Regions from separate parts of the Pectobacterium araliae genome, predicted to be linked through region 1. Evidence: predicted binding sites of a transcription regulator. Region 1 holds the regulator's gene; the other holds the start of a gene.

Evidence for each region. The regulator LexA, encoded in region 1, represses DNA repair genes until DNA is damaged. The targets are predictions, from matches to a motif close to TNCTGTATGTACATACAGNA.
Region 2: the regulator LexA is predicted to act here: its motif matches at 1,687-1,706, upstream of mutH (DNA mismatch repair endonuclease MutH).

The regions. Positions count from the first base shown of each region.
Region 1 covers NZ_AP028908.1:3,848,439-3,852,939, forward strand. The annotation lists gene AACH44_RS17485 (pirin family protein) at 1-94, shown strand, start outside; gene zur (zinc uptake transcriptional repressor Zur) at 200-709, shown strand; gene AACH44_RS17495 (CsbD family protein) at 754-963, opposite strand; gene AACH44_RS17500 (hypothetical protein) at 1,214-1,354, shown strand; gene lexA (transcriptional repressor LexA) at 1,425-2,033, opposite strand; gene AACH44_RS17510 (diacylglycerol kinase) at 2,144-2,509, opposite strand; gene plsB (glycerol-3-phosphate 1-O-acyltransferase PlsB) at 2,637-4,501, shown strand, end outside.
Region 2 covers NZ_AP028908.1:982,502-987,002, reverse strand. The annotation lists gene ptsP (phosphoenolpyruvate--protein phosphotransferase) at 1-702, opposite strand, end outside; gene rppH (RNA pyrophosphohydrolase) at 715-1,248, opposite strand; gene mutH (DNA mismatch repair endonuclease MutH) at 1,945-2,637, shown strand; gene AACH44_RS04470 (YgdI/YgdR family lipoprotein) at 2,747-2,953, shown strand; gene AACH44_RS04465 (NADP(H)-dependent aldo-keto reductase) at 3,158-4,219, shown strand; gene AACH44_RS04460 (DUF2884 domain-containing protein) at 4,277-4,501, opposite strand, start outside.

The DNA of each region.
Region 1 (4,501 bases):
CTGCGGCGATGGTGCCTTCATCAAGGAAGAAAACACGTTGGCGCTACAGGCAGAATCTCCGTTGCGAGCACTGCTCATCGATCTGGTTGTGTAGTTTCTCTTCCCATCGTCTTCGCAGGAAAACGCCACTCGCTCGGCGTTTTTATTCAGCCGTGGTAAGATATCCGTCTTGTTCCTCAATGTGTCAGGTGATATGACAATGGATTCAACCAAACAGGACAAACTTCTTGCCCAGGCTGAACAGATTTGTCAGCAGCGCGCTGTGCGTCTAACACCACAGCGGTTGGAGGTTCTACGCCTCATGGCACAACAAACGGGTGCGATCAGCGCTTATGACCTGCTGGATCTTCTGCGACTCACTGAACCTCAGGCCAAACCGCCTACGGTGTATCGCGCACTGGACTTTCTGCTGGAACAGGGCTTTATTCATCGCGTTGAATCAAACAACAGCTACGTGTTGTGCCACCATATAGAAGACCACAGCCATACGTCTGCCCTTTTCATCTGCGACCGCTGTCGGCAAGTCACTGAACGCCAAACCGAAGGTGTAGAAGAAACGCTACGCAGTCTGGCGCAGCAGTCAGGATTTACACTGCGTCACAGCGTGGTGGAAGCACATGGGTTGTGTGGTGACTGTCAGGAAGTAGCATCATGCAAACAGCCGGATCATTGCGATCACGACCATACGGTCCCAATTAAAAAACGATAGCCCCGAAGGCTATCGTCTCTTTCAGCGAAGAAGCATCACGTCCACTACCAGTGATATTTGTGGTGCTCTTCCCAGAGTTTCACTTCTTTCTCTGCCGCTTCTTTTGCGTACCCGTAACGCTCTTGGATTCTCCCCACAAGTTGGTCACGTTTACCTTCGATGACCGTCAGATCGTCATCCGTTAATTTGCCCCATTGCTCTTTCGCTTTACCTTTAAACTGTTTCCAGTTACCGCTGGCTTGGTCTTTATTCATAAGAATCTCCCTACCTTAGGTGAATTGCGCATAAAAAATCGTGACTACCGACTTATGCGTCAGTTTCAGATAAATAGATTTATTCAATAAGCAGCATCATAGCTATGTGAACCATGACGGTGCTCTTCGCCACTGTCTGCCTTGATTACCGGGTTATCTACATGTGATGGCTAATGATCAATCGACAAACGAGCAATCAAGATAAAAATGCTCACCTTGATAAAAATTATAGCCGAATATTTCACTCAACATGAAAAACAAAGAATCTGTGACTAAAGCAGGCGTTGGGAAAGAGAAAATCACTGCAAAAAACAGTGAAGAAACAGAGGGTAATGAGGATCGTAGAAAACGCGCGCGAAATGTAACTAAATATATGCAACGAGCAGATTAACACGCTAAACGATGAATACAGAACATGATGCACTGACCCAGACAGACGAGCAGTGCATCTCTGTGAACGGTTAGCTCCAATCGCTGTTACGAATCACGCCAACCGCTAAACCTTCTATCGAAAAGCTTTGCTGACGTAGATCGACAATAATAGGGGCAAACTCTTCATTTTCAGCGAGGAGGTGCACTGTATTGCCCTGCTTCTTCAGGCGCTTCACCGTCACTTCATCGTCGATACGCGCCACCACAATCTGACCGTTGCGCACATCTTCGGTTTTATGTACGGCCAGCAAATCGCCATCCATAATACCAATGTTTTTCATCGACATCCCACTCACCCGCAGCAAGAAATCAGCGCTGGGTTTGAACATCGCAGGGTCAACCTGATAGTGACATTCGATATGTTCCTGCGCCAGCAGCGGTTCACCTGCGGCCACGCGCCCCACCAGAGGAATCCCCGTCTCTTCTTCCATCAGCAGACGAATACCACGAGAAGCGCCCGAGACAATTTCAATCACGCCTTTACGCGCCAGCGCTTTCAGATGTTCTTCAGCCGCATTGGGAGAGCGGAACCCCAATTGTTGGGCAATTTCCGCCCGTGTTGGCGGCATTCCGGTTTGCGCAATATGATCGCGGATCAGGTCATAAACCTGCTGCTGCCTTGCTGTTAATACTTTCATTCCGCCCCCTGGTTGTTTATACAGTCTTGCTGTGAGTATATACAGGTAAGGCACAATTGGGAATGAAGATATCGGTAAAGCCCCTGACTTTTACTCATTTATGCGTGCCGTCAGGCAAAATGTTGCCAGAGGATACTGCCCCACACAACAACGGCTAACAAGATAGCCACAAAGACAGCGGCCGACCCAATATCTTTCGCCCGACCAGATAATTCGTGATGTTCGAGGCCAATGCGATCGACAACCGCTTCAATGGCGCTATTAGCCAACTCAAACAGCATAATCAATACCACAGACCCGATCAGCAGCAGTTTTTCGACCAGCGTAACTGGCAGTAAACACGCGATAATGACGCCGACCAGGGTCAGTATCGTCTCCTGACGAAATGCCGCCTCATGCTGCCACGCCTGCTTCAGCCCCTTAAAGGAATAACCGGTTGCCTTAATAATCCGGGTCACCCCCGTTGCTTTATTCATTTATCCTCCGCTATTTATGCAAAATAGTTCGCATTTTAACGCACCTACGTTGTCTCATCACCACAGATCTCCGGCGCAGTTTCTGGTATCCTTGCGGCGCATTGCTAACAAGAGGCTCCACGTTGTTATGTCAGGTTGGCGTAAAATTTACTATAAATTATTGAATCTACCACTGAAATTGCTGGTAAAAAGCAAAGTTATTCCCGCAGATCCAGTGGTCGAGTTGGGGTTAGATCCCTCACGTCCTATACTCTATGTTCTGCCTTATAACTCTCAGGCGGATCTCTTGACGCTACGTGCGAAATGCTTGGCATTGGGGCTATCCGATCCTTCGTTATCGTTCGAATTCAATGGCGTCGAACTTCCTAGCCACGTCTTTATTAATGACGGGCCGCGCGTCTTCCGCTATTACGTTCCCAAGCAGAAATCCGTCAAACTGTTCCACGACTATCTGGACCTGCATCGTGCCAATCCAGATTTAGACGTACAGATGGTGCCGGTTTCCGTGATGTTTGGGCGCTCCCCGGGTCGGGAAGGCCACTCTCAGGCCGCACCACACCTGAGATTGCTCAACGGTATAGAGAAATTCTTCGCCGTCCTGTGGCTAGGTCGCGACAGCTTTGTCCGCTTCTCCAGCCCGGTGTCGCTGCGCTATATGGCGACCGAGCACGGCACTGACAAAACCATAGCCCACAAACTGGCGCGTGTCGCACGTATGCATTTCTCCCGCCAGCGTTTGGCGGCAGTTGGGCCACGCTTGCCGGTGCGTCAGGAACTATTTAACAAGCTGCTGGACTCCAAAGCGATCAAGAAAGCCGTAGACGATGAGGCACGCAGTAAGAAGATTTCCCACGAGAAAGCGCAGCAAAATGCCATCGAGCTGATGGAAGAAATCGCTGCCGACTTCTCCTACGAAGCGGTGCGTCTGTCAGATCGCGTCTTGAGTTGGACGTGGAACCGTCTTTATCAGGGGATTAACGTCCATAACGCCGAACGCGTGCGGCAACTGGCGCAGGATGGTCATGGCATTGTCTATGTGCCCTGCCACCGCAGCCATATGGATTACCTGCTGCTGTCCTACGTCTTGTACCATCAGGGTTTAGTGCCGCCGCACATCGCCGCAGGTATCAATCTTAATTTCTGGCCAGCGGGACCGATCTTCCGCCGTCTTGGTGCGTTCTTTATTCGCCGAACCTTCAAAGGTAACAAACTTTATTCCACCATTTTCCGCGAATACCTGGGCGAGCTATTTGCCCGTGGTTATTCCGTTGAATACTTCATGGAAGGCGGGCGTTCGCGCACGGGTCGTCTGTTAGAGCCGAAAACCGGTACGCTGGCGATGACCATCCAAGCCATGCTCAGAGGCGGTACACGCCCTATCACGCTGGTGCCGATTTATGTCGGTTACGAACACGTGATGGAAGTCGGTACCTATGCGAAAGAGCTACGCGGCGCGGTGAAAGAAAAAGAAGGCTTTATGCAGATGGTGCGTGGCTTACGTAAGCTGCGTAATCTGGGTCAGGGCTATGTGAACTTCGGCGAACCACTTCCGCTGACAACCTATCTGAACCAGCATGTGCCGCAATGGCGTGACGCGATTGATCCGATTGAAGCGCAACGCCCAAGCTGGCTAACGCCGACGGTGCAGGATATCTCCATGGATATCATGGTGCGCATCAATAATGCTGCGGCAGCGAACGCAATGAACCTATGTTCCACCGCCCTGTTAGCATCGCGCCAGCGTTCTCTGACCCGCGAGCAAATGCATGAACAGCTAGATTGCTACCTGCAACTGCTGCGTCAGGTTCCTTACCACAAAGATATTACAGCGCCTAAGAAGACAGCGGATGAACTGTTGGAACACGCGCTGGGCATGAACAAGTTTGAAGTAGAGAAGGACAGTATTGGCGACATCATCATTCTGCCGCGCGAGCAGGCCGTTCTGATGACGTATTATCGCAATAACATCCAGCACCTGTTGGTCTTGCCGTC
Region 2 (4,501 bases), 1.8 Mb from region 1:
CGCGCTGGCGCTAAACCGTTTGCTAAAGCGCCGGAACTCCGCCGTCGCGTCTTCCAACGCCTGCGTTAATCGAGAACGCTCGCGTTCGCTGTCCAAACTCGACGCGGGAAAAACCTGTTCCAAAGAAGGCTGGGTACAATCCTGCCAGCCGGGGGCAATCGCCACTCCGGGTGAAGCCACCAGCGCCTTAACGCGCGTCTGGCGGTATTGACCGAAGAGCGTTTTTATTTGCGAAAGGGAAAGAATCGCGGCCATCTGCGTGGCCAGCGTCACCATGAACGATTCTTCATTTTTATCAAACTGACGATGTTCGCGTTGCTGAACCACCAGCACGCCCAACAGGTGACGACGATAAATAATGGGGACACCAAGAAAAGAACGGAAATGTTGCTCTTTCACCGCGGGGATGAACTTAAAGCTGGGATGTGCACGTGCATCGGCCAGATTGATGGGTTCAGCGCGTTGTCCGACCAACCCAACAATACCTTGCCCAAATGCCAGCGTAACCGTGCGCCCACGCGGTTTTTTCAGCCCGCGTGTCGCCATCAGGTAATAGCATTGACGATCGTGATCGGCCAGATAAATGGAACAGACTTCCGTGTCCATAGCCTGACAGGTCTCATTGACCAAAATGTCCAGCGCATCACTAAGGCGGGCCGTTGCCGCAACATTTTCGACAATTTCTCGCAAGCGCGTGAGCATAATGTGCCTGAATTACCCTCTTTTTCGCCGGGAACCGGGTGGGGGCGCCATCCGAACCGCAGCACTCTCCTGAAGCAGGATCACCGGGCTGATAAATTCCTTCATCACGCGACGATACACATCTCGCTTAAAAGAGACGACCTGACGTACCGGATACCAGTAACTCACCCAGCGCCAGCCATCAAACTCTGGCGTGCCGCTGCTCTGCATATTGATATCCGACTCATTACACATCAACTGTAGCAAAAACCATTTTTGCTTTTGGCCGATACAGACCGGTTTTGTATCCCAACGCACCAAACGCTTTGGTAATTTATAGCGTAACCAGTTACGGGTAGATGCCAACACGCGCACATCCTTTTTTCTTAACCCGACTTCCTCAAACAGTTCGCGGTACATCGCCTGCTCGGCACTTTCACCGGGGTTAATTCCCCCCTGCGGAAACTGCCAGGAGTGCTGACCATAGCGCCGGGCCCACATCACCTGCCCCTGCCGATTACAAATTACAATACCAACGTTTGGGCGGTAGCCATCATCATCGATCACCGGACTACCTCAATAAACATCAATGCAAAGATGACCTGATTGTTTCACACTCCCGTCAGGCGGTAAACCACTGCTTAGAAAGCATGTGACACTAATAAAATTAAGATAACCCACAGATAAGATCAAAGTTATAAACATGTGAAGACCATAACCTGAAATTTATTCACTTTTTCTGTGGACATCTTTGTGCAGAACCCATGAAGAAGTGAGTAAAACTCATTTCTCATGAAGAAAAAAAATCACTGCACATTAAAAAATAATGCTTTTCATTCATTAAATTACAAACGATATCAACCGAAAAAACGCCCCCTGATTGTTTGTTCAAATGGCGTTCAACGTAAGATTGGTGAAAGATCGCACTATGCCGATTTTATCCACAGGGAATGTCTCAAACTCAGGCAATAAATAGGCAAAAACAGTAAAAACCCCGGGAGTCAAGGCTGTAAATGGAACCAGTAATTCATGTTTATGTGGGTTATCCAAGATATCTGTGGATAACCTAGTGTAAAATCCTGTTTATTGTCGGTGGTTATACGTGCACAGTTTGCAAAACTGCATTCAGTGATCGCCATCACACTGAAAAAAAACGCTACGAATCATGCTATTATTGTTTCTCTCCACAACCTTGCAGACTGTGCGTTTGTCTTTTCCATTTGTTGTATTTTTTTTGAGCGGAAAATATTCGAGTTATACCTTATGAATTCACCCTCAGTTCACACCACAGCACCGCAAAATGAACACGTCTTGCTGGAGCGTGCGCAGTCCCTCGCGGGCTACAATCTCGCAGAATTAGCAGACCTCGCTCGCCTGCCCCTTCCTGCCAACCTAAAACGCGATAAAGGCTGGATTGGCGTGTTGCTGGAACGTTTTCTGGGGGCAAGCGCGGGCAGTAAGCCAGAGCAGGATTTCCCTGACATTGGTATTGAGCTAAAAACGATTCCTATTGATGAACAGGGTAAACCGCTGGAAACCACTTTCGTCTGCGTCGCCCCGTTAACAGGCAACAGCGGCGTAACGTGGGAAAGCAGCCATGTGCGGCATAAGCTCGCCCGAGTACTGTGGATTCCGGTGGAAGGCTCGCGGCACATTCCGCTGGGGGAACGTCGTATCGGCACGCCGCTGATCTGGAGCCCCAATGAAGAAGAAGAGGAGCAGTTGCGCTGCGATTGGGAAGAGTTAATGGATCTGATCGTACTTGGCCGGGTAGAAAGTATCACCGCCCGACATGGTGAAGTACTGCAACTGCGCCCCAAGGCGGCAAATAGCCGGGCATTAACGGAGGCCATTGGCGAATTTGGTCAACCGATTTTGACCTTACCACGCGGGTTCTATTTGAAGAAAACTTTTACTGCGCCACTACTGGCCCGGCATTTTATGCAGGTCGAGTGATACATAATGAATGCCTTCCCAATGCATTTTTTCCATTATTCCTACGTTATCCCTCGCGACCATTTGCTAGACTCACCTTAAGCGTTAGATTTTTTTATGGGTTAATACGATGAAAATGGCGATAACACTGGCATTACTATTCGCCCTTGCAGGCTGTTCCAGTGACTATGTGATGGCAACAAAAGAGGGGCAAATGCTCCTGACACAGGGGAAACCCGTGTTAGATAAAGATACCGGGCTGCTAAGCTATACCGATGAGCAGGGCAATCAGAAACAAATCAACAGCGATCGCGTTTCTCAGATCGTACAGCGCTAAGATCGCGGTCAGCTCGGAACGCCGCGCATCGGGCTGCATCATCGAGAATAATCCGAAAAGGATAGCAGAAGAGACTTCCCCACTCGCCACGGCTTCGTTATAGTCGAATTCAGGTGTGTCTTCCCAAACTCATTGGAATCGCAGTAAATCATGCGGAGATGACGGGAAATACGCCTGCTATTTTCAGACATAAGGAAGCTGGCAATGCAATATCACCGTATTCCCCATAGTTCTTTAGAAGTGAGCGTGCTGGGTCTTGGTACGATGACCTTTGGCGAACAAAACAGCGAAGCAGACGCTCATGCCCAGTTAGATCACGCCATTGCCGCAGGTGTTAACCTGATTGACACAGCAGAAATGTACGCCGTTCCCCCACGTCCAGAAACGCAAGGGTTAACCGAGAGCTATATCGGTTCCTGGCTGAAATCGCGTGGCGGACGCGAGAAATTGATTGTGGCGAGTAAAGTCTCAGGTCCTGTGCGCGGAAGCGATCACAGCATTCGCCCACAGCAGGCGCTGGATAGAAAAAACATCCGCGCAGCGCTGGATGCCAGCCTGCAACGTCTGAATACTGACTATATCGATCTCTATCAGTTGCATTGGCCACAGCGCCAAACCAACTGCTTTGGCAAGCTTAACTATCAATATACTGATGACAAACCACAATATACCGACGACAAATCAGTAGTGACGCTGCTGGAAACGCTGGAAGCGCTGAATGAGCAAGTACGTGCTGGTAAGATTCGCTATATCGGCGTTTCCAACGAAACCCCATGGGGTGTGATGCGCTATCTGCATTTGGCGGAAAAGCACGATCTGCCGCGTATCGTTTCGATTCAGAATCCCTACAGCCTGCTGAACCGCAGTTTTGAAGTTGGTCTGGCGGAAATCAGCCAGCATGAAGGCGTAGAACTCCTCGCCTATTCGTCGCTGGCGTTCGGTACGCTGACAGGTAAATACATGAATGGTGCGAAACCCGCGAACGCCCGTAACACGCTATTCAGCCGCTTCACGCGCTATACCGGCCCACAGGCTCAGGCGGCGGTTGCCGAGTACGTAGCGCTGGCGCAAAAACACGAACTAAATCCGGCGCAAATGGCATTAGCATTTGTGCGTCAACAGCCGTTCGTTGCCAGTACGCTGCTGGGCGCGACCACGCTGGAGCAGTTGCAAATCAACCTCGATAGCCAGAACCTGACGCTGAGCAGCGAGATCCTTGACGAACTGGAAGCCATCCACCGCCGCTTCACGTTCCCGGCGCCGTAAACGCAAAAAACCGGGCATCGCCCGGTTTTCTTTAATCCGTGAAAAAACATTGAACGCTTACTTCAGCGTCAGCAACAGGCTCTTGCGCTGGTTTTCCAACGACGTGACGCGGCTACAAACATCATTGCCGAAGCGCTGGAACTCCAGTTCCTGATTATTCCATTCGGCTTGAATCGCTTTCTGCAAACCGCCGAGGTTGCCCATCATCGCCTGTAGTGGATTACCGCCGCTGGACATCTGTTTTACGCCCATCTCGTTCAGGCTGTCCTGTAAGACGCCGCC